Regions from separate parts of the Paenibacillus sp. FSL M7-0420 genome, predicted to be linked through region 2. Evidence: riboswitches for the same ligand, from Rfam matches in the RefSeq annotation. Region 2 holds a riboswitch; the other holds the start of a gene.
The links. A riboswitch is a leader RNA that binds a small molecule or an ion and turns the genes downstream of it on or off. The one in region 2 is predicted to bind cyclic di-AMP.
Positions count from the first base shown of each region.

Region 1: it holds a riboswitch for cyclic di-AMP, as region 2 does, so the genes downstream of both, MKX51_RS16135 (APC family permease) here and MKX51_RS31490 (3D domain-containing protein) in region 2, are expected to answer to the same signal.

Region 1 is NZ_JBBOCJ010000001.1:3,812,165-3,822,897, reverse strand. It holds gene MKX51_RS16150 (sensor histidine kinase) at 1-1,563, shown strand, start outside; gene MKX51_RS16145 (DsbA family protein) at 1,657-2,421, shown strand; gene MKX51_RS16140 (disulfide oxidoreductase) at 2,418-2,852, shown strand; cyclic di-AMP (ydaO/yuaA leader) riboswitch at 3,079-3,239, shown strand; gene MKX51_RS16135 (APC family permease) at 3,368-5,185, shown strand; gene MKX51_RS16130 (ABC transporter substrate-binding protein) at 5,361-6,398, shown strand; gene MKX51_RS16125 (FecCD family ABC transporter permease) at 6,551-7,612, shown strand; gene MKX51_RS16120 (FecCD family ABC transporter permease) at 7,609-8,643, shown strand; gene MKX51_RS16115 (ABC transporter ATP-binding protein) at 8,684-9,490, shown strand; gene MKX51_RS16110 ((2Fe-2S)-binding protein) at 9,534-10,343, shown strand; gene murB (UDP-N-acetylmuramate dehydrogenase) at 10,511-10,733, shown strand, end outside.
Region 2 is NZ_JBBOCJ010000001.1:7,301,806-7,312,538, forward strand. It holds gene MKX51_RS31445 (YaaR family protein) at 1-161, shown strand, start outside; gene holB (DNA polymerase III subunit delta') at 178-1,152, shown strand; gene MKX51_RS31455 (PSP1 domain-containing protein) at 1,303-2,103, shown strand; gene yabA (DNA replication initiation control protein YabA) at 2,135-2,497, shown strand; gene MKX51_RS31465 (tRNA1(Val) (adenine(37)-N6)-methyltransferase) at 2,560-3,336, shown strand; gene rsmI (16S rRNA (cytidine(1402)-2'-O)-methyltransferase) at 3,333-4,238, shown strand; gene MKX51_RS31475 (AbrB/MazE/SpoVT family DNA-binding domain-containing protein) at 5,231-5,485, opposite strand; gene MKX51_RS31480 (HD domain-containing protein) at 5,761-7,044, shown strand; gene MKX51_RS31485 (TatD family hydrolase) at 7,099-7,869, shown strand; cyclic di-AMP (ydaO/yuaA leader) riboswitch at 8,069-8,295, shown strand; gene MKX51_RS31490 (3D domain-containing protein) at 8,582-9,742, shown strand; gene rnmV (ribonuclease M5) at 9,904-10,455, shown strand; gene rsmA (16S rRNA (adenine(1518)-N(6)/adenine(1519)-N(6))-dimethyltransferase RsmA) at 10,452-10,733, shown strand, end outside.

The DNA of each region.
Region 1 (10,733 bases), 3.5 Mb from region 2:
CTGATTATGCATTTCAGCGGCATTCTGTCGATGAGACTTACGGCAACGTATGAGCAAGGCGCCTTTTCCATTATTCTGGCGGTATTGTTCGCCCTGATCATCCCGGTGATCACCGCATCCTACGATCCGAAGTGGCTGGAGCAGGCCTACAATATGTTCAGCTTCAAAAAGCTGCTGCTTGTCCTGACCCTGACCGGCGCGTTCACAGGCATCCATTACGCTGCCATGGCGGGCGCTTCCTTCCCTCTAGGAGAACCGTCCAGTGCAGCCGCGCACGTGCTCTATTTGCAGGATTCGATACTGGGAATGATCCTCTGCGGCTCCTTCCTGTTCATTGTGTCGATCGTCCTTGCCCTGTTGTACAGGGACCGGCAGCGGGTACTCCAGTCAGCTGCCTTCAATGAGCAGCGGTATACTGCGCTGTTCGAGCATAACCCTGATATGGTGATCTGCATTGATCCTGCTCGCAAGAAGATAATCAGTGCTAATCCTGCTCTGCGGGACATTACCGGATATAGCAGCGAAGAACTGGGGAATTATAAGGCGATACTATACAGCGAACGGGATGAAGCGGCCGTACGGGATGCCATAACGCGCGCTTCACGGGGGCAGTCCTCCAAGCTGGAACTGAAGGTACGGAGCAAAGGCGGGGAGCAACTGATCTGTAGTGTCACTGTCTTTCCTTTGCTGCATCATACGGAGCAGTGGGTCTATATTGTGGCCGAGGATGTGACTGCCCTGATGAAGTATCAGTATGAGCTGCTGGAGGCCAGGGATGCCGCGGAGAGTGCTGTGACGATGAAAAGCGAGTTCCTCGCCACCATGAGCCATGAGATCCGCACGCCGCTGAACGGCATTATCGGTGTCAACCAGCTGCTGTCCGAGGAGATCAGCAATCCTGAGCATCTGGAGCTCCTGCGGCTTCAGAGTACAAGCAGCCACGCTCTGCTGCATGTGATGAGCGATATTCTCGATATCTCCCGGCTGGAGGCGGATGGCCTCTCACTGAACAAGGATACTTTCGGGCTGAAGGCGCTGCTCCAGGGCTGTATGGACCTGTTCATGGTGAGCACACAAGACAAGCCGTTATCTCTGGAGCTTCTGATCGAGGAGGGACTTCCCGACAAGTTCACCGGGGATGCTGCGCGTATCCGCCAGATTCTCATCAACCTGATCGGCAATGCGGTGAAATTCACGCCATCCGGCACGGTAACGGTTAAAGTGGAGTCCTATGGCGTCAGGGAGACCGCTCAGGCGCTGCAATTCATGGTACGCGACACCGGCATTGGCATCTCACCGGATAAGCTACAGCTGCTCTTCCAGTCCTTCTCGCAGGTGGACGGGTCGCATACCCGCAAGTACCCCGGCACGGGTCTGGGCCTGGCGATCTGCAAGAAGCTTGTAGACCTGATGCAAGGAGAAATCTGGGCAGAACCGGCAGAAGGGGGCGGCACACAATTCTTCTTCAGAATTAAGCTGCAGTCGCAGGAGCATTCCCCGGAGGTATTTTTCGGCAAGGATACAGGGGAAGGGGAGTCAGCAGAGGAGAATGAAGCCGTATAAGACAGCGATTGCCAACAAGAGAGTTAACATTATATAATTTGAAAGTAACTATTCTTTTATCACGATAGTCCTGAGGACGGAAAGGAACTCTCTTTGAGCAAAACAAAAAAGAACAATGTCACGGCTCCCCAGATGAGCAAGCAGGAGAAGCGCAGGGCAGAACAGGAGCAGCAGAAGCAGAAAACGAGAATTCTTATCGTGAGTACGGTGGCCATCGTCATTATTATTTTTGTAGGCTTATTCATGCTTGCTTCCAAGGATTCTTCGCCTGCAGGCTCAGACAGCAAGCCTGTTGCCTTCAATTACAGTGAAATGATGCGGCTGGGCAAGGAGGATGCTCCGGTCAAAATTGTGGAATTCGGCGATTTCAAATGTCCGGCATGCGCCCAGTTCACCGGTGTCATCAAGCCGCAGATCGTTCAGGGCTATGTAGATCAGAATAAAGCAGCCTTCTATTTCGTGAATCTGGCCTTCATCGGCAAGGATTCGAGAACGGCCTCCCTGGCAGCCCTATCGGTGTATCATCAGAACCAGGAAGCGTTCTGGAAGTACTTCGATGCGATCTATGCCAATCAGGGGAATGAAGAGGAGGAATGGGCTACGCCTGACTTCCTGGTGAGTCTCGCCAAGCAGCTGGAGCTGCCGGTGGATTATGACCTGCTACGCAAGGACATTGACGAGCGTACTTATGTAAATGAGCTGGAGCGGGATATTCAGGTGGGCACGGATGCGGGTGTAACGAATACGCCATCCTTGTTCGTGAACGGAATCAAGGTGAATGAGCCTTTCAATATGGAGGCGATTGACGCCCAGATTCAGGCAGCAACAGCAGCAGCGGGAGCAGGGGCCGCCCAATGACCGCCTTCTCTGCCTTCTGCCGGCGTAACTGTCTCTACTTGGCCTGGTTCGTCTGTGTGGTGGCTGTAGCGGGAAGCCTGTATCTCAGTGAGGTCCTGCATTACGAACCGTGCAGGCTGTGCTGGTTCCAGCGGATCTTCATGTACCCGCAGCTGTTCCTGCTGGGAATTGCCACCTACCGGGCGGACAAGCGGATCATTCCTTATGTGCTTCCGCTCAGCCTAATCGGCGGCTGCATCTCGATTTATCATTATGCGGAGCAAAAAATTCCGGCGCTCAGCAAGGTGCTTCCCTGTACCATCGGCGTACCGTGCAATAAGGATTATCTGAATTGGTTCGGTTTTGTAACAGTCCCTTTGCTTGCACTTATAGCCTTTGCCTTAATCTCCATTCTGCTCTGGACAGGACGCAAAGAAGAGCCTGCTGAGTAAGAAGCTGACGGGCAGAAGGAAGAGAAGAGAATACCCTTAATTTTAGCAAAAAATAATATGCAAAAACCCTGTAAAATCACGTGTTAAAGGGATAATGAAAGAGAATGAAAGATCAAGACATACCGGATGATGGATTTGGTTGTTTTGAGTGCTTTTCATTCTTTTTTCATTTGTTTCCACGCTTTACGGAAGACGTGTTGTAGCTTAATATTAGTCCTTGTGAGAAGTTGAATATGCGCTGAATTTTCCGGAAGGAAAAACGGGGGAACCACACTTTGGCCAAGGCCAAAAGGGGTGAATCGGAGCGGGCCGCAAGGGCCTGTAACCGTAGGGCTACCACAGTCCGAATCCGCCAGCTAACCTCGTAAGCTACAAGTGGGATAATGACCATGCACATTAGGCATGCGGATCATTTCCGTATGCTTATTTTGGTGCCTGCATTTATGAAATCCACTTATGAAAACAGCGCAGGGAAAGCCCATTTCAACTTAACCAAGAGAGGAACTGTTACTACAATGGTAAGCAAGGTAAAACGACTATTGATCGGGCGTCCGATGAAGTCGAACGAACTCGATCATGAAAAGTTATCCAAGGTGAAAGCACTGGCTGTCCTGTCTTCTGATGCGCTCTCGTCTGTAGCCTACGGAACAGAACAAATTCTGATTGTACTGGTGGCCGCCGGGTTCACCGCTATCTGGTACTCTTTGCCAATTGCATTAGCCGTATTGGGCTTGCTGGCCATTCTGATTCTATCCTACCGGCAGACGATATTTGCATATCCGCAGGGCGGTGGTGCTTATATTGTAGCCAAAACCAACCTCGGGGTTCATACCGGCTTACTGGCCGGCGGCTCTCTTCTGGTGGATTACATTCTGACGGTGGCGGTAAGCGCCTCGGCGGGGACGGATGCGATCACTTCAGCTTTTCCAAATCTCCATAATCATACTGTCCTCATAGCGGTATCTGTTATCGTGCTCTTAACGATTGTTAACCTGCGGGGAGTGACCGAATCTGCCTCCTTCATCGCTATTCCGGTCTATCTGTTCGTTGTTTCCATCTTCGTGCTCATCATCTCGGGGGTCTTCAAATATATGACCGGCGGCGCCCATGCCCATGTTCCTGAGATTGGCTCGGCGGTATCGAACGTGAGTATGTTCCTGCTGCTGAAGGCCTTCAGCTCCGGCTGTTCGGCTCTGACGGGGGTTGAGGCAGTCTCTAATGCCATTCCTAACTTCAAAGCGCCGGCGGAGAAAAATGCAGCCAAAACGCTGATGCTCATGGGCCTCATTCTCGGGGTAATGTTCACAGGTATTACGCTGCTCGCTTACTGGTACGGTATCATGCCTGATGAGAAGGCTACCGTGGTCTCACAGATTACCGAGTCTACCTTCGGCCGCGGCGGACTGTACTTCTTCATTCAGGGGATTACGGCGGTTATCCTGTTCCTGGCAGCCAATACGGCGTACTCGGCCTTCCCGCTGCTGGCGTTCATGTTCGCCAAAGACAAATATCTGCCCCATGCCTTCATGGTGCGCGGCGACCGGCTGGGCTTCTCCAACGGCATTATTTTCCTCGGTGTCATGTCGGCTGTGCTGGTAGCGGCGTTTCACGGGAATACGGAAGGACTCATTCCATTATATGCAGTAGGGGTATTCATTCCGTTCACGCTGTCGCAGCTTGGCATGATGGTCCAATGGTACAGAACGAAGCCGAAAGGCTGGCAGAGCAAGTTCGCCGTCAATACGGTGGGGATGCTCACTACATTAACGATCACCCTGATTTTCATAATCACTAAATTCTCCAGCGTGTGGATGGCCTTCATCTTCCTGCCGGTTGTTATCATCGTGTTCCACCGGATTCACCGCCATTATATGAATATTGCCGATCAGCTGCGGATCTGTCCAGCTACCGATAAGCCTTGTATCAAAGGAAGCACCGTAGTCGTTCCGGTCGCCGGTGTGACTCGCGCTGTACTGCATTCGATCAGCTATGCGAAGTCATTGACGGATAATGTGGTCGCTGTATATGTAGGCTTCGATGAAGAAGAGATTCACAAGATGGAGCAGAAGTGGGAGGAGTGGAACCCCGGCGTACGCCTGATTGTCCTGCGCTCCCGCTACCGCAGCATTATCCGCCCGCTGGTGAAGTTCATCGATACAGTAGAGTGGAAGACCTCTTCAACGGATCATATTACCGTCCTGATTCCGCAATTCGTGACCAAGCACTGGTGGCAGGCGGTGCTGCATAATCAGACCAGCCTGTTCATCCGCTCCTATCTGATGAATCAGAAGGACATTGTCATCGCCACGGTTCCTTTCCATCTGCATAAATAATATAGAAGATTATAGGAAGACGGCTGTTTCTGCTTGATGCGGAGACGGCCGTTTGGTCGTTATTATAAGTTATTGGTTGACATAGAGAATGAGAATCAATATCATCAGTATAGACAAGCTGAAGGTAAAAGGACTTTTGCCAATCATGAAGACAACATACAGGAGGGGTATTTTAATGTTTTCGTTCAACCTGCAAGGATCAAGAAGCGGGAAGCTGGCGGTGGCCGGACTTATGACTACAACACTGCTGCTGTCCGCTTGCGGAAATAATAATAGCAACGCAGGCAGTAACGGTGGAGCAAGCACCGCACCTGCAGCAACCGTGGAAGCGACTGCGGAGGCCACTGCGGTACCTGCAGCAACTGCTGCACCCGCTGTGGAGAAGACCGTAACGGATGCCATGGGACATAAAGTGACCGTTCCCGCTAATCCGCAGCGTGTAATTGCTTCTTATCTGGAGGATTATCTGGTAGCACTCGGCGTGACTCCGGTTGCGCAGTGGTCTACGAAGAACGGTACTCAGGCGTACCTCGCTGCTGAGCTTAAGGACGTTCCGCCGATCAGCTATGATCTGCCGCTTGAATCCGTCACCGGCTTCATGCCAGATTTCCATATCGTGCAGTCGGAAGGCTCGGTTCAGAATGGTCTCTATGACCAGCTGAACAAAATCGCACCAACCTATGTACTGGGCGACGAAGTCAGCAGTGACTGGCGCGCGGCTACGCTCAAAATCGGTGAGCTGCTTAATAAAACACCAGAAGCTGAGAAGGCTATTGCAGACTATGACCAGAAAGCGGCTTCGGCCAAAGCGGCTGTCTCTGCGGCGATCGGAGATGATTCAGTAGCTGTTCTGTGGCTGGTGTCAAAGAACTTCTTCATCGTGGACGAGACCCGCAGCAGTGGCGCAGTATTGTATGGCGATCTTGGAGTGAAGCTCCCGAATCTCGTGACCGATATTCCTGCGGAGTCCAGAGCCCCGTGGAACCCGATTTCACTTGAGAAATTGTCCGAGCTGACTGCAGAGCATATCATTCTGGTGAACAGTGACAAAGCGGACGGAGCAGAGATTACAGACGGGGCGGTCTGGAAGGGAATTCCGGCCGTTAAGGCAGGGAATGTTCACGAATTCGGCAAAGATACCAGCTGGCTGTATAGCGGTCCTATAGCCAATTCCAAGACTATCGATGATATTCTGAGCAGTTTTGTAAAATAGTTCTTTACCGGCCGGAGAATGGTGCAGGCTTTTATATCCTCAGGATATAGAAGCCTGCCTCTTTTTTTAAGTTGAACAATATTCATATCTTTGCGATAATGAGAATCATAATCATCTATATTTCCCTAATAATCCTGATGAGGAGACGGCATATGGCTTCATCCACAGATTCTGCTCTACAAGCTCCTTCTGATGAAGGGAACACAACTGTCCGGTCGCGGCCGCTTGCCGCTACTGTTATTCTGGTGCTGGGAATAGCAGGGATTGTCTTCGGCCTGATGGTATCCGTATCGGTTGGTGCGGCGGATATCCGCCTGGCTACCGTATGGGAGGCGGTCTTCCGGTTCAATCCGGAGCTGCCGCAGCATCAGGTCATCCGTGAGCTGCGGATTCCCCGGGCTGCCGCAGGGGCGCTGGTCGGCGCATGCTTTGCCGTTGCCGGTGCGATTATGCAGGGGATGACCCGTAACCCGCTGGCGGATTCCGGACTGCTCGGTCTTAATGCAGGAGCGGGCGTTGGGCTGGCCCTGGCTTTTGCCTTCGCGCCATCGTTATCCTTCGCGTACATCATGCTGTACTGCTTCCTTGGAGCGGCTGTGGCCTCGCTGCTGGTATTCGGGATCGGTTCACTCTCCCATAGCGGACTGACCCCGCTCCGGCTGACCCTCGCCGGTGCGGCGGTAAGCGCCATGCTGCTGGCGGTCAGCCAGGGTATTGCTATCCTGTTCAGCCTCTCCCGGGATATCGCCTTCTGGATGGCTGGCGGGATTGGCGGAGCGAGCTGGAAGCAGCTGCAGGTAATATCTCCTTGGGTCGCGGCGGCCCTGACCGGTGCGCTGCTGCTGTCGCGTTCGATTACGCTTCTGAGCCTGGGCCGGGATGTTGCCGCAGGTCTCGGACAGCGCACCGGTCTGGTACAGACCGCAGGGATGATTATTGTGGTCATCCTCGCCGGAGCGGCAGTCTCCACAGTGGGCCCGATCGCTTTTGTCGGATTAATGATTCCGCATATTACGCGTTACCTCGTCGGGGTTGACTACCGCTGGATTATTCCCTGCTCCGCGGTCCTTGGAAGCATTCTGGTCCTGGTGGCCGATATTGCGGCCAGAATGATTAATGCGCCATACGAAACACCGATCGGTGCCTTAATTGCAGTATTCGGCGTACCGTTCTTCATCTATCTGGCCAGCAAACGCAAGGGGGAGCTGAAATGAACCGTCCCATCTCATTCCCCCCGGCCAAACCGCGCCGTTCCAGAGAGGCCGGTATTCTGACACTGCTTGCTGTGCTTATCGTCATTCTGTTTCTGGTCAGTATGAATACCGGCCTAATGCGGCTGTCACCGCTCGAAGTTCTACATACCCTATCCGGCAACGGTACCAAGCAGCAGCAGCTGATTCTGTTTGATTTCCGGCTGCCGCGCATCGTGATCTCCTTGCTGATTGGTGCAGGCTTCGCGGTAGCCGGAGCAATTCTGCAAGGCTTGTCGCGTAATGCTCTCGCCGAGCCTTCCACCCTGGGGATCAATGCAGGAGCAGGATTCGCAGTGCTGATCTTTATCTCCTTCGTACCGGCTACAACAGCAGCTCCGATCCTTGTGCTTCCGCTGCTGGCCCTGGCAGGAGCTTCACTTACAGCAACGCTGGTCTATTTCCTGTCATACAGGAGTGAGGACGGGCTCTCACCGACAAGGATGATCCTGATTGGGATTGCTGTGGGTGCCGGGATATATGCTTTTCAGCTTATTTTGTCATTAAGACTGGACCCGCAGAATTATCAGTTCGTAGCCATCTGGCTGGCCGGCAAAATCTGGGGTGGAGACTGGCGGTTTGTGCTGGCCCTGCTGCCCTGGATCGTGATCCTGCTGCCCTTCGCATTCTACAAAGCCCGGGTGCTCAATGTACTGAATCTGGGCGATGAGCTCTCCAAGGGACTGGGCCTGCCACTGGAACGGGAACGGCGGTGGCTGCTGGCTGCGGCTGTTGCGCTGGCAGGAGCCTGTGTATCGGTCAGCGGCAGCATTGGCTTTGTCGGGCTCATTGCGCCGCATCTGGCCCGCAGGCTGGTCGGTCCGCGCCATCAGATCCTGCTGCCTGCGGCTGCCCTGATTGGAGCCCTGCTGCTGCTTGCGGCAGATACCATCGGGCGCTGGATTCTGCAGCCGGCAGAGGTGCCGGCAGGTATCGTGGTGGCGATTATTGGAGCCCCGTACTTTTTATATCTTTTGGCTACATCGAAAGCGTAACAGGGATGGATATAAATAAAAAAACTAAGGAGTGTGTATCATGTCGGAACGTTTAAATACAGAGCAGCTGAGCATCGGATATGCGGAGACTATGATTGTAAAGGGGCTGAATCTGTCGCTTCCGACAGGGAAGATTACAGCGCTTGTCGGGGCGAACGGCTCGGGGAAGTCCACGATTCTGAAGACGATGGCCCGGATCATGAAGCCGAAGAGCGGCAATGTAATGCTTGACGGGAAGTCCATTCACAATCTCTCCACCAAAGAGGTGGCCCGCCAGCTGGCGATTCTGCCGCAGAATCCTACGGCCCCGGACGGCTTAACGGTATCTGAGCTGGTAGGGTATGGACGGTATCCGCATCAGAAGGGCTTCGGCAGCCTGACGCCTGAAGACCGCAGCATTATTGCCGAGGCGATTGAATTGACCGGCATGAATGAATTCCGTGACCGGCCGATTGACCGTCTCTCCGGCGGACAACGGCAGCGGGCCTGGATCGCCATGGCGCTGGCCCAGCAGACGGATATTCTGTTCCTTGACGAGCCGACGACCTTCCTGGATATGGCCCATCAGCTGGAGGTGCTTCAGCTGCTGCAGAAGCTCAATGAGCAGGAAGGCCGGACAATTATTATGGTTGTCCATGATTTAAACCATGCCTCCCGTTACGCGCAACATATGGTAGCGATCAAATCCGGTAATGTGATCAGCGAAGGCGCTCCGAATGAGGTAATGACACCGGCGGTGCTGCGTGAGGTATTCGGCATTGAGGCAGATATTGTGCCTGATCCGCGTACAGGCGTGCCGCTCTGTCTGCCTTATGAGCTGGCGGCATATAAGGCAGTAGGGTTATAGGCTGGATGATACAGAATTGTGCAAGCGGGGAGTGGACAGCAGCATGAATGAACATCTGATGCAAGAATATAGCTCCAAGTTCGATCTCCATTCTACAGTACCAGAGGGAACCGTGCATTCCTTCGCCGCTGCTGAACTGGCAGAAGAGGCGGGGATGAGGACCTTCATGGAGGCTTACCGTCCGCTGATGAAGGCGCTCGATGATAAAGCCGCTGGTGCATATTTCGGCGGTTACTTAAGCATTATTGCACTCGCTGTCCAATATTCCGTGACCGGCTTCTTATGCGTACCGGACTTCAGCTTACGAAATCTGCGGCTGCATCTTGTTCCGGCAGATGGCTACTGCCGTGTTGCCTTCTCGCTTCGTGAATGGGGTATTGTACAAGCTCCTGCAGATGAGCCTGGCCGGAAGGCTTGGCGCAATGAGGTGCTCACGAGCTTCTATCAGAGTACAGCCGGACCGCTGATTCGCATGGCTTCACAAGTGAGCGGCCTTTCGCTTGGGGAGATCTGGGGACAGATGCCGACCAAATTCAATTATTATGCGGAAGCCTTTGCCGCTGAGCTTACAGATCCGCCCCTGCTCCGCCGGCTGGAGGAGGATTACGCCTATCTGAAGGATGAGCTGCCTGCTGCCGTATTCGGGCTGCCGCGCAATCCGTTCCAGGTGAAGGTGCGGAGAATCGAGTCGCTCACGGACCCGCAGCAGACGGTGCAGATGCGCAACCGCTGCTGTATGTATTACCGGACAGAGGGCGGGCGGCTGTGTTATACCTGTCCCCGTATGAAGGAGGAGGAGCGGTCCGCACGGCGGGAGGAATTCCGCTCCGAGCGCGCAGCAGCAGGCGAATAGGGTATAAATGGGAATTTCGAAACATAATAATGCTGTATGCAGCTTCTTAACAGGCTCCTGTCATTGACAAGGGAGCCTGTTCGTTGTTAAAGTTGTGGTTGCTGAAGCGTGATTGCCCGGCGATATGTACCACTATTATCTTGTTCATAGAGTTAGGAGCATGAAGAATGAATATTGACAACATATATGAGGATTTGCAGCCGCTCATTACAGCAGGCTCACTGAAACGCCGTGAGAGCCTTAAGGATCTGGTCTATACCCGCATGGGCGGCGAAGCAGATATCTTGGCGGCCCCTGTTACATATGAAGAGATCCGGAGCATCTCTGCCTATGCCCATGATCATCAGATCCCGCTTACGATTCTGGGGAACGGCTCCAATGTCATTATCC
Region 2 (10,733 bases):
GGGACCGGCGGGGCCGTGGCAAACGCTACAAGCTGCTCGAAGAGGTTGATGCCGCTCTGCTGAATATGGCTGATGATCTGCTGGACAGCGAGCAGGGCCGGATCGATCTCCTGGGACGGGTTGGAGAGATCCGCGGGCTGCTGATTAACCTTTCTTTCTGACAACTTGGAGGAACCTATGTCTTTTCATGAACTATTAGGCCAGGAGGACGCCAAGCGGCTGCTTCAGAATGCCTTACGCAAGGATGCGGTCAGCCATGCCTATCTGTTCACGGGTCCGGCAGGCAGCGGGCAGGTGAAGATGGCTTTGACGTTCGCCCAGGCGATATTCTGTACCGCCAGCAAAGATGATGCCTGCGGAGAGTGCCTGGAATGCCGCAAGGTGGAGCATGGCAATCATCCTGATCTAACCCTGCTGCGTCCCGACGGGGCCAGTATTAAGATCGACCAGATTCGTGAGCTTCAGCGTGTTTTTTCCTACCGCTCGGAAGGGATTAACCCGAAGGTTTATATTATAGAAGGAGCGGACAAAATGACGGTGCAAGCCGCCAATAGTCTGCTGAAATTTCTGGAGGAGCCGCCTGCCCCGGCGGTTGGTATTCTGATTTCGGATAACAGCAGTTCCCTGCTTCCGACGATCCAGTCCAGAACCCAGCGCATTCCGTTTAGCCCGCTGCATCCGGATATTATGCTGCAGGCGTTGTCCGGAGAAGGGGTTCCGGTGCCGCTTGCACGGTGCGCGGTATCACTGACGGCCGGTCTTGACGGCTGCAGGGAACTTTTGGCACAGAATTGGTTTGCAGAAATGAGAAATCTAGTGTTACAATTAGCGAAGGAGTCTCTGGGCAAGGGCAGCACTGCGGTAGCAACCGCGGGTTCGAAGCTGTTCAAGACCGGACTTGGTGAACATTTGGACACTCTATTCAGCATGTTCCACTTATGGTTCAAAGATATGCTCTACTTCCTGTACCGAAAGCACGAAAGTATCGTTTTCATAGATCAGTTAGACTTTATTTCGAGGGCTGCCCGTCAGAGGAGTACGCAGCAGTGGGTGGCTTATATGGAATATGCGGCGGAGAGCAAGCGGAAGCTGCGTTCCAATGCCAATGCCCAGCTGTGTCTGGAGCAGTTTTTAATCCGGCTGGAAAGCTAGAGGCTCGGGTTATTTATAATAGATCCTCCGGGATATAATCCTCAGCACCTGGAAAGACCGGGTATAGCGGACGAGGAAGGACAAGCATGGATCATCAGGGAAGCAGTCTTGCTTAAGGGTTCCTTTACCGTCAAACAAGGGGGTTAATTTTTGTACAGCGTAGTAGGTGTCCGCTTCAAAAAAGCGGGTAAAATATATTATTTTGATCCGCTTGATTTCCCGATTGAACGCGATCAATGCGTGATTGTCGAGACTGCAAGAGGGGTCGAATACGGTAAGGTTGTCGTTGGCAAAAAAGAGGTGCAGGAAGCTGACGTTGTACTGCCGCTTAAGAAAGTCATGCGCATTGCCGGTGAAACCGACGCGCGCGTGGTGGAAGAGAACAAAGGTGCAGCTAAGGACGCTTTTACCACCTGTTTAAATAAAATCCGCGATCATGGCCTCAAAATGAAGCTGGTGGATGTGGAGTTTACGTTTGACCGTAACAAGATTATTTTCTATTTCACGGCCGAGGGCCGCGTGGATTTCCGCGAGCTGGTGAAGGACCTGGCCAGTATTTTCCGTACCCGCATTGAGCTCCGGCAGATTGGTGTGCGTGATGAAGCCAAGATGCTGGGTGGATTAGGCCCATGCGGACGGGTGCTCTGCTGCTCCTCCTGGCTTGGCGATTTCGAGCCGGTGTCCATCAAGATGGCGAAGGATCAGAATCTGTCGCTTAACCCGACCAAGATCTCGGGATTATGCGGACGGCTGATGTGTTGTCTGAAGTTTGAGCATGATAATTATGAGAGCACGAAGGAAGAAATGCCGGCTGTAGGCAAAATGGTCGTTACTTCACTGGGTGACGGCAAGGTAGTCGGTATCAATGCCGGCAGCCGCACGGTTCATGTGCAGCTGTTTGAAGTGGGCAAAGTTAAAGAACTTCCAATGGATGATGTTGTCGTCAAGTAAACCATTATAAGGTTACTTTCGGGGTGGAAACTTGGAGAAGAAAAATATATTTGCACACATGCAGGAGATGGAAGCGCAGATGGATGAAATGCGCACCACTCTGGGCGATTGGAAGCAGACGGTCAAAGAGCTGATGGAAGCGAATCAGAAGCTGAGTCTGGAGAACGAGCAACTTCGTATCATATTGAAAAGGGAAGCGCCTGTAGATAAGGCCGCACTGTCTGCGGAGGCGGAGGCTATACTTGCTGCCGAAGGGAAAGAGGAGGTTGTCGGGGAAGGCTACGATAATCTGGCCCGGCTGTATCACGAAGGCTTCCACATCTGTAATGTCTACTTTGGGCATTTGCGGACGGAAGGCGATTGTCTATTCTGCCTTTCTTTTCTTAATAAATGAGGATATCCAGCCGTAGGAGATTGTCGCCTACGGTTTTTTTGAATGTAGAGAAGGAGATTACAATGACCCATTCAATGAACAATACACCAGTACCCTTACATGAAGCAGAACGGGTCGATGACCTGCTCACCCATGATCTGAGAATTATCCAGAGTGACGAAGTGTTCAGCTTCTCGATGGATGCCGTATTGCTGGCACGGTTCGCCAGTGTACCGCCGCGTGGACGGGTGCTTGACCTGTGTACGGGTAACGGAGTAATTCCTATGCTCCTGACTACACGGACGAAGGCTTCTATTGAAGGAATCGAGATTCAGCCCCGTCTGGCAGACATGGCCCGGCGCAGTGTATCGCTTAACGGTCTGGAGGAGCGGGTACAGATTCATGAGGGCGATTTGCGGGAGCTTCATCTTACAGCGGGCTATGGCGTATACGATGCGATCACGGTGAATCCCCCTTATATGCCGCTGAACGGGAGCGATCTGAAGCTGAATTCCCATCAGGCGATGGCCCGCCATGAAATCGGTTGTACCCTGGAGGAGGTCATTCAGGCCTGTGTCCGGCTGGTCCGTACCGGAGGCAAAGTCAGCATGGTGCATAAGCCACAGCGCCTCGTGGATATTATCAGTCTGATGCGGAAGCACCGGCTGGAACCGAAGCTGATCCGCTTTGTACATCCCCGCGCCCATCTGGAAGCGAATATGGTTCTGATCGAGGCCGCGCGTGACGGGAAGCCGGAGGTGCGTTTACAACCGCCTTTAATCGTATATAATGAGGACAATCAATATTGCCCTGAGATTATGGATATTTATTATGGGAACAAAGAGGATACGAGCCAATGACCATACAATGCCAAAGCAGCTTTCAAAATAACCATGACGGAGCGAAGCCCGAAGGATGCGGATGCCTGTATCTGGTGGCTACGCCGATCGGCAATCTGGAGGATATGACTTACCGGGCAGTACGCACGCTGAAGGAATGCGATATTATCGCAGCTGAGGATACGAGACAGACGCGTAAGCTGCTGAGCCATTTTGAAATTACACCGTCCATGCTGTTCAGTTACCATGAGCATAACAAGGCCGCCAGTGGGCCGGAGCTGATACGCTATATAATAGAAGGTAAAAATCTGGCACTCGTCAGCGATGCCGGTCTGCCGGCGATTTCCGACCCTGGTGCCGATCTGGTAGCTCTGGCTGTCAGCCATCAGATTCCGGTGATTCCGGTGCCTGGAGCGAATGCCGCTTTGTCGGCTTTGATTGCCTCAGGGCTGCCTACCGCCAGCTTCACGTTCGTCGGCTTCCTGCCTAGAGAGCGCAAGGATATAAGGGCCGTTCTGGCACCTCTGCGTTCTGCCCAAGGGACGCTGCTCTTCTATGAGTCGCCGCACCGCGTGGCCAAGACCCTTGTTCATTTGCAGGAGGCCTTCGGCAACCGCCGGATTACACTGGCCCGTGAGCTGACTAAGCGGTATGAGGAGTTCCTGCGCGGAAGCATTGAGGAGTGCCTGGCCTGGCTGGAGGAGCATCCCCCGCTGGGAGAGTACGTAATTGTCCTTGAGGGAGAGAGTAAAGAGGAGGCCGAGCTGGCCGAGTCTTCCTGGTGGCGTCAGCTTAGTACCGGGGAGCATGTAGCCCATTATGAGGCTTCAGGCTTAACACGTAAGGATGCGATGAAAAAGGCAGCGTCCGACCGTGGCCTGTCCAAGCGCGATATTTATAATGAACTCCTGGAGCGGGGTTAGAACACTGCGGTGTTGTAGTTATTACAATTCCAGTAAAACCTAAAGATGGGTTTAACCATCTGATTACCCAATGAAATAAATGTATTTCGTACACTTATATGGATTGTCTTGTTCCATTTATTGATTATAGTTGTAGTTTATACATTTATATGTATAGGAAAATAAATCTTTTGGAAGAATTATGTGGATATAAGTGTTCAAAGTACACTTATAATGATCAAATGGATGTTTTAGCAATAAATAGCTGTACAGAATACAGTTATCCAAATTTCTCAAGACCATTTTTCTTATATAATGATTCTCACCTTAGGGGCGTTTGGCTTAGTGTAACGGACTGAGGTGCTCTTATCCGGGAAGAAAGTCGTCACTTGAGTGATTAACGGACCGCAAGGACCTTATCGCCTGCAATTCAGCTCCAAAACGTCTCGCAGAAAGATGATAAGGTCGCCTGAGTCCGTTACGCTGCAAAAGGTGACGTTCTCGTGGGAATAAGGTCTTTTCGGTCCGTTAGATTTTTTGGGATGATAGGGTTTCATTATCTGACACTGTACTAGTCGCTCCACATAGCAAGTTCTGGCAAAAAGAAAGTCAGCAGCCAGTAACCATCCAGCATCCAAGTCGCTAGTCATTCTATAGTAAAGCGTATCCCGCAGGGAGAGCGTTCTACGCTCATCTATGACACGGGAGCACCCGGCGCAGCCGTCATAGGCACCTGCCTATGGCGAAACCCTTCGCATGGCAAGGCCTGAGGGATGACCGCAGGGAGTCCGAAAAGGGCCGGTCCACCGCCGACCCGCGCTTCCTTCCGCGCCAGCTGCAGAGATCCCCCAAGCTTCCGGGTGTCCAGAGGGCCGGGGCCTTGGGGCCCTCCCTGTAGGGAGGGTTTGGGAGGGTACACACAAAAAAATACCTCCCGCGCGAACGGGAGGCCAAGGAGATATAAAAAGGTTAGAATTAACAATTGGATTAGTTCCTATTATACCCTATTTATTTTAGTTTGTCACAGGGGTAGGGATAGCCGAAATGCATTCATGACAAACAATTTTACCTTTGAAGTAAGTTACATTCTCAGCATTGCCGCAGAAAATGCAAGCAGGCTCGTATTTCTTAAGCATGATCCGCTCACCGTCCACGTAAATTTCGAGCGCATCTTTTTCTCCAATGCCTAGGGTGCGACGCAATTCAATTGGAATAACGACCCGTCCAAGCTCATCTACCTTACGTACAATTCCTGTTGATTTCATCATTACAATCGTTGCTCCTCTCAATGTTCAAAAGCGTCATTATTCGACATTCTTCACTGTTTTATGATATTTATAATACCAACCATTCCCAAAACAGTCAACCTTTTTTCAGGCTAATTTTAAGGAATCTTTTGAGACCACATTTATTCCGCGTTTGATCGGGCAAATCACTCTAAAAAAGCTTATGAAGATGTTTGTCGATTTGGCAGTATATGAATCGCTAATATTCGACAAAGAGCGACAATATATTATATAAAACAAGAAAAGGAGATGATTTCATGAAGCAACCGCTGTCAGAAGAGAAGGTATTTAAGGACCCGGTCCACAACTACATCCATGTACAGGACACTATTATCTGGAGATTGATCAACACGATGGAGTTCCAGCGTCTGCGGCGCATCCGGCAGCTGGGCACCTCCTATTTGACCTTTCACGGGGCGGAACACAGCCGGTTCTCCCATTCTCTGGGGGTATATGAGATTACGCGGAGGATTATTTCCCAGTTTGAACGGAGCGGCTATAAGGACTGGATGCCGGAGGAGCGACTGCTTACCCTGTGTGCGGCACTGCTGCATGATTTGGGGCATGGCCCATTTTCCCATTCTATAGAAGAAGCTTTCGAAATGGATCATGAGGACTGGACCTGCCGTATCATTCTGGAGGATACAGAGATTACGGCTATTCTGCGTGATGTGGCTGAAGATTTCCCCGGTAAAGTAGCCTCGGTTATCTCCAAAACCTATGAGCATGAAATTGTTGTCAATTTGGTGTCGGGACCGCTGGATGCGGACCGGATGGATTATCTGCTCCGGGATGCATATTATACAGGGGTGAATTATGGAACCATCGACATCGACCGGATTCTGCGGATGCTGCGCCCTTATGACGGCCGGGTGGTTGTGAAGGAATCGGGGATGCATGCGATTGAGGATTACCTGATGTCACGGTACCAGATGTACTGGCAGGTCTATTTCCACCCGGTAACCCGCAGCTCTGAGATTATTCTCAGGCAGATTCTCCGCCGGGCCAAGGAGCTGGTGCAGCAGCAGCATACCTTCCGCTTCATGATCGAGCCCTTAAGTGATCTGTTCAGCGGAGAGGTAACGGTAGGGCAGTACCTGCTGCTGGATGAAGCCTTGATGCAGACTGCCTTCATGCAGTGGACGCTGGAGGAGGATGACATCCTGAGCGACTTGTGCAGCCGGTTTATCCATCGTAAACTGTATAAATATGTGGAGATGGAGCATTTGGATTCTGACACGATTGACGAAATCCGCCGCAGCTTCGCCGGTGCGGGACTCCGGCCCGATTATGATCTGGAAATTGATTATCCCACCGATCTTCCCTATGATGTGTTCCGTCCGGGAGACGGCTTTGACAGCAAGCAGATCCTGCTTCTGGACAAGCATGACCGGCTGAGGGAAATCTCGGAGGTCTCGGATATTGTTCGCTCTATCAGTGGTATTCACCGCGGCAGATACCATCTGTATTTTCCGCAGGACAGACTGCAGAAAGCCCTTCCACAGCTGTCGCCGTCCATCGCAGAGATTTTTGCCAAATAATCAGATCATGCTTGAAATTATAGATACAACAACAGGCCGAAAGGATGTAATGTAATGCAGTTATTCGACACCCATACCCATCTGGATGCTCCACAATTCGACGAAGACCGCGAAGAGGTCATTGCCAGGGCGCTGGAAGCCGGCGTCAGCAAGATGATCAACATCGGCTTTAACCGGGATACGATACCGACCACCATGCAGCTTGCCGAGAAATATGATTATATTTATGCAGCCGTTGGCTGGCATCCCCAGGATGCCATCACGATGAAGGACGGAGACCTGGAATGGATCGCCTCCTTATGCGCTCATCCCAAGGTGGTTGCCATCGGCGAGATTGGGCTGGATTACTACTGGGATACCTCTCCTAAGGATGTGCAGCATGAAGTATTCCGCAAGCAGATCGGGCTGGCCCGTGAGCTGAAGATGCCAATCAGCATTCATAACCGTGATGCTCATGAAGATGTGATCCGTATACTCCGCGAGGAGAAGGCGGGCGAGGTTGGCGGCGTAATGCACTCCTTCTCCGGGAGCTGGGAAAGTGCCAAGATGTGTCTTGATTTGGGCTTCCATCTTTCTTTTGGAGGACCGATTACGTTCAAGAATGCCCGGGTGCCCAAAGAGGTGCTTGCCCAGACTCCGCTGGACCGGCTGCTGATCGAAACCGACTCCCCATATCTGACTCCGCACCCCTTCCGGGGCAAGCGAAATGAGACCGCTCATGTGAGGCTGGTAGCGGAGGCGGCCGCGGCAATAAAAGGGATTGAATTACAGGAATTGGCGGAAATTACGTATGCGAACGCACTGGAACGATTTGGGATACTCTGAAAACAGGAGTAAAAGCGGTGAAAAATGAAGTATAGCGGATATATTAAACTTTTATGACGGAAAAACGGCCGATTATTACAATATTTTAATCATTTTTTTACGTAAACGTGGTTGAATCGTCCTTTACAACATGTATCAAAACAGGATATCATCTTTTCAGTGCAGTGAGCTGTTGTAACTGTGACAGTCACTAATTTCATGGATCGTCTCGCTGAGTCTCCGTATGGAGAACGGGGGAACCAATAATGCGCTGCCGCATGAACGTACAGAGTACAACGCAGAATTGCCGCAGGCATTATTTGATTTCTTTACGTGGTCTTTGGGGTGAATTTGAGGGCAACCGCCGTGAGCGGGTGACCTGAGATAGGGCGTCTCTCTTATGTCCGAACCCGACAGCTAACCCCGTAAGCGCAAGTAAGAGAGGAAACCTCGTGCATAAGCATTCCGACGTATTCGACACCGGGAAGCCACGAAAGAGTCCTCTATGAGCTCTTTTTAGGCTTCTTTTGTTTTGAATAATGAGAATGCTCCCGGCATACTGTTATATAACAGATCTCCGGAGTAACTATGCCGAGCAGGCGATCCATGAGCAGGAAACGCTGAAGCAAGTGCGGGCGTATCCTGTTGCAAACTCAAACCTAGTTTCGTCAGAAGTGATACAGTCACCTTGAACTAACTTGGACGACGGGGCTATGTAAGGAGGATGGAAAGAGTGGGCGTATTCCAACCAGAGGTATCCCATGATTCGCAATCATCCAGCAGGTCTTTCGCATTACGGTTGAAGCAAGTGAATCCCCGCGTAGTTTTACTTGCCGGTGTGGCATCGATTGTTATCGCACTGTTAATACTGCTGTACGTACACGGTCAGAGCAAGAAAGAAATTACCCTAGTAATAGACGGACAGGTACAGACACTGGAGACGCGGGAAACGCTGTTCAGTGATGTGCTGGCTAAGGAACAGATTTCGCTGCAGGCGCATGATGAATTATCTATTGGCCTTAGTGATGAAATAAAAGACGGCGACCGTATCGTGATTAACACTGCGCAGAAGTTCGCTCTTACCGTAGACGGAAAGACCGAGACGTTATTTACGACCGAGGATACCATTGGTCAGGCCATCGACAAGCTGGGCTACAGCCTGGAAGGCTTAGACAAGATTTACCCTTCGCTAGAAACCGCAGTATCTGCAGACATGGAAATCAAAATTGTCCGGATTAACAAGCATGTGGTTCAACGGACAACTAATTTGCCTTTCCGGGTCATTAAGACAGCAGACCCCTCATTGACCAAGGGAACCGTAAGAGTGGCACAGGCAGGTAAGCCTGGCGTAATGGTCCAGCACATCGAGAAGATCTATCAAGATGGCGAGCTGGCATCCATGCGCATGATCGGCAAGGAAGTACAGACGGTTACCAAGGACAAAGTCATTGCCATTGGAACCAAGCCGCTTCCTAAGCCCGTCGTAGTTACTGCCAAAGTTTCCAAACCTGTAACAACCTCCAAGTCATCTAAAGCGAGCGCAAAGGCCAGCAATGTTACCAGTAAGGCTGGTGTGGATTTCGAGTACAAAAGAATGATCAAAAACGTATCCATGACCGCGTATTCGTCGCAGGAACCGGGTATTGGAACACGTACTGCCTCCGGCACACGCGTAACGGAAGGCCGCACTATTGCTGTAGATCCTAGGGTTATACCAATTGGCTGGTGGGTGTATATTGAAGGATTAGGGTTTCGCCGAGCAGAGGATACCGGCGGTGCCATCAAAGGCAACAAGGTGGATGTCTATTACGATTCACTGAGTCATGCCCGTAATTTCGGCCGCAAGTCGCGCACACTCTATGTGATCGGACCTGTGAAGCCGGAGCTGAACTAAACGTAAAGTCTTTTGCAAATTAGCGGTTAATAAGATATAGTGAGGGAAGCACTTACGAAATTTCAGAGAGCTGCCGCTCATCACTTATACATTCTTTAGCCAAAAAGAAGGGGAGCGAATCCTCTTCTTTTTGCGTTCTGGAGTAAGGAGTAAAAATATTTATGATTAAAGAGCTAATTGTGGTTGAAGGGAAAAGTGATACCGTTGCCGTTAAGCGGGCGGTTGAAGCCGATACGATTGAAACCGGGGGTTCGGCAGTGGATAGCAGGGTCATTGCCAAGATCAAGCTGGCCATGGAGCGCCGGGGTGTAATCATTCTTACCGACCCGGATCATGCTGGAGAGCGAATCCGCAAAATCGTCGCAGCCAAGGTGCCGGGCTGCAAGCATGCCTTCATCCCTGAGAAGGATGCAACGCGCAAAGGAGATATCGGAATAGAGAATGCTTCGCCTGAGGCTATCCGCCATGCGCTGGAGCATGTACATACCTCCTTCGAGGGGGCACCGCCCATCATCGGGCTGGATGAGCTTATGGCCGCAGGGCTGATGGTGCATCCCCGGGCGGCTGAGCGCAGAATGCAGCTTGGCAATCTGCTCGGTATCGGTTATTGCAATGGCAAGCAGCTGTACAAACGTCTGGCGATGTTTGGCATTACCCGCGAAGAGTTCGCGCAGGCCCTCGCCCAAATTGATCAGGGAGGCATTACTTCATGAGCGGTATCGAGAATATCTCGTCCCCAACAAGAACCAAAGCGATAATTCAGCGTTACGGATTCTCCTTCAAAAAAAGCCTGGGCCAGAACTTTCTGATCGATCAGAATATTCTGGACAAAATCGTGGATGCCGCCGGTCTGGACAGCACAGCCGGTGCGCTTGAGATTGGGCCGGGGATTGGAGCACTGACGGAACGGCTGGCGTTGACGGCCGGGGCCGTCACTGCGGTAGAGATTGACCGCAGGCTGATTCCGATTCTTAGGGATGTCCTGTCGCCT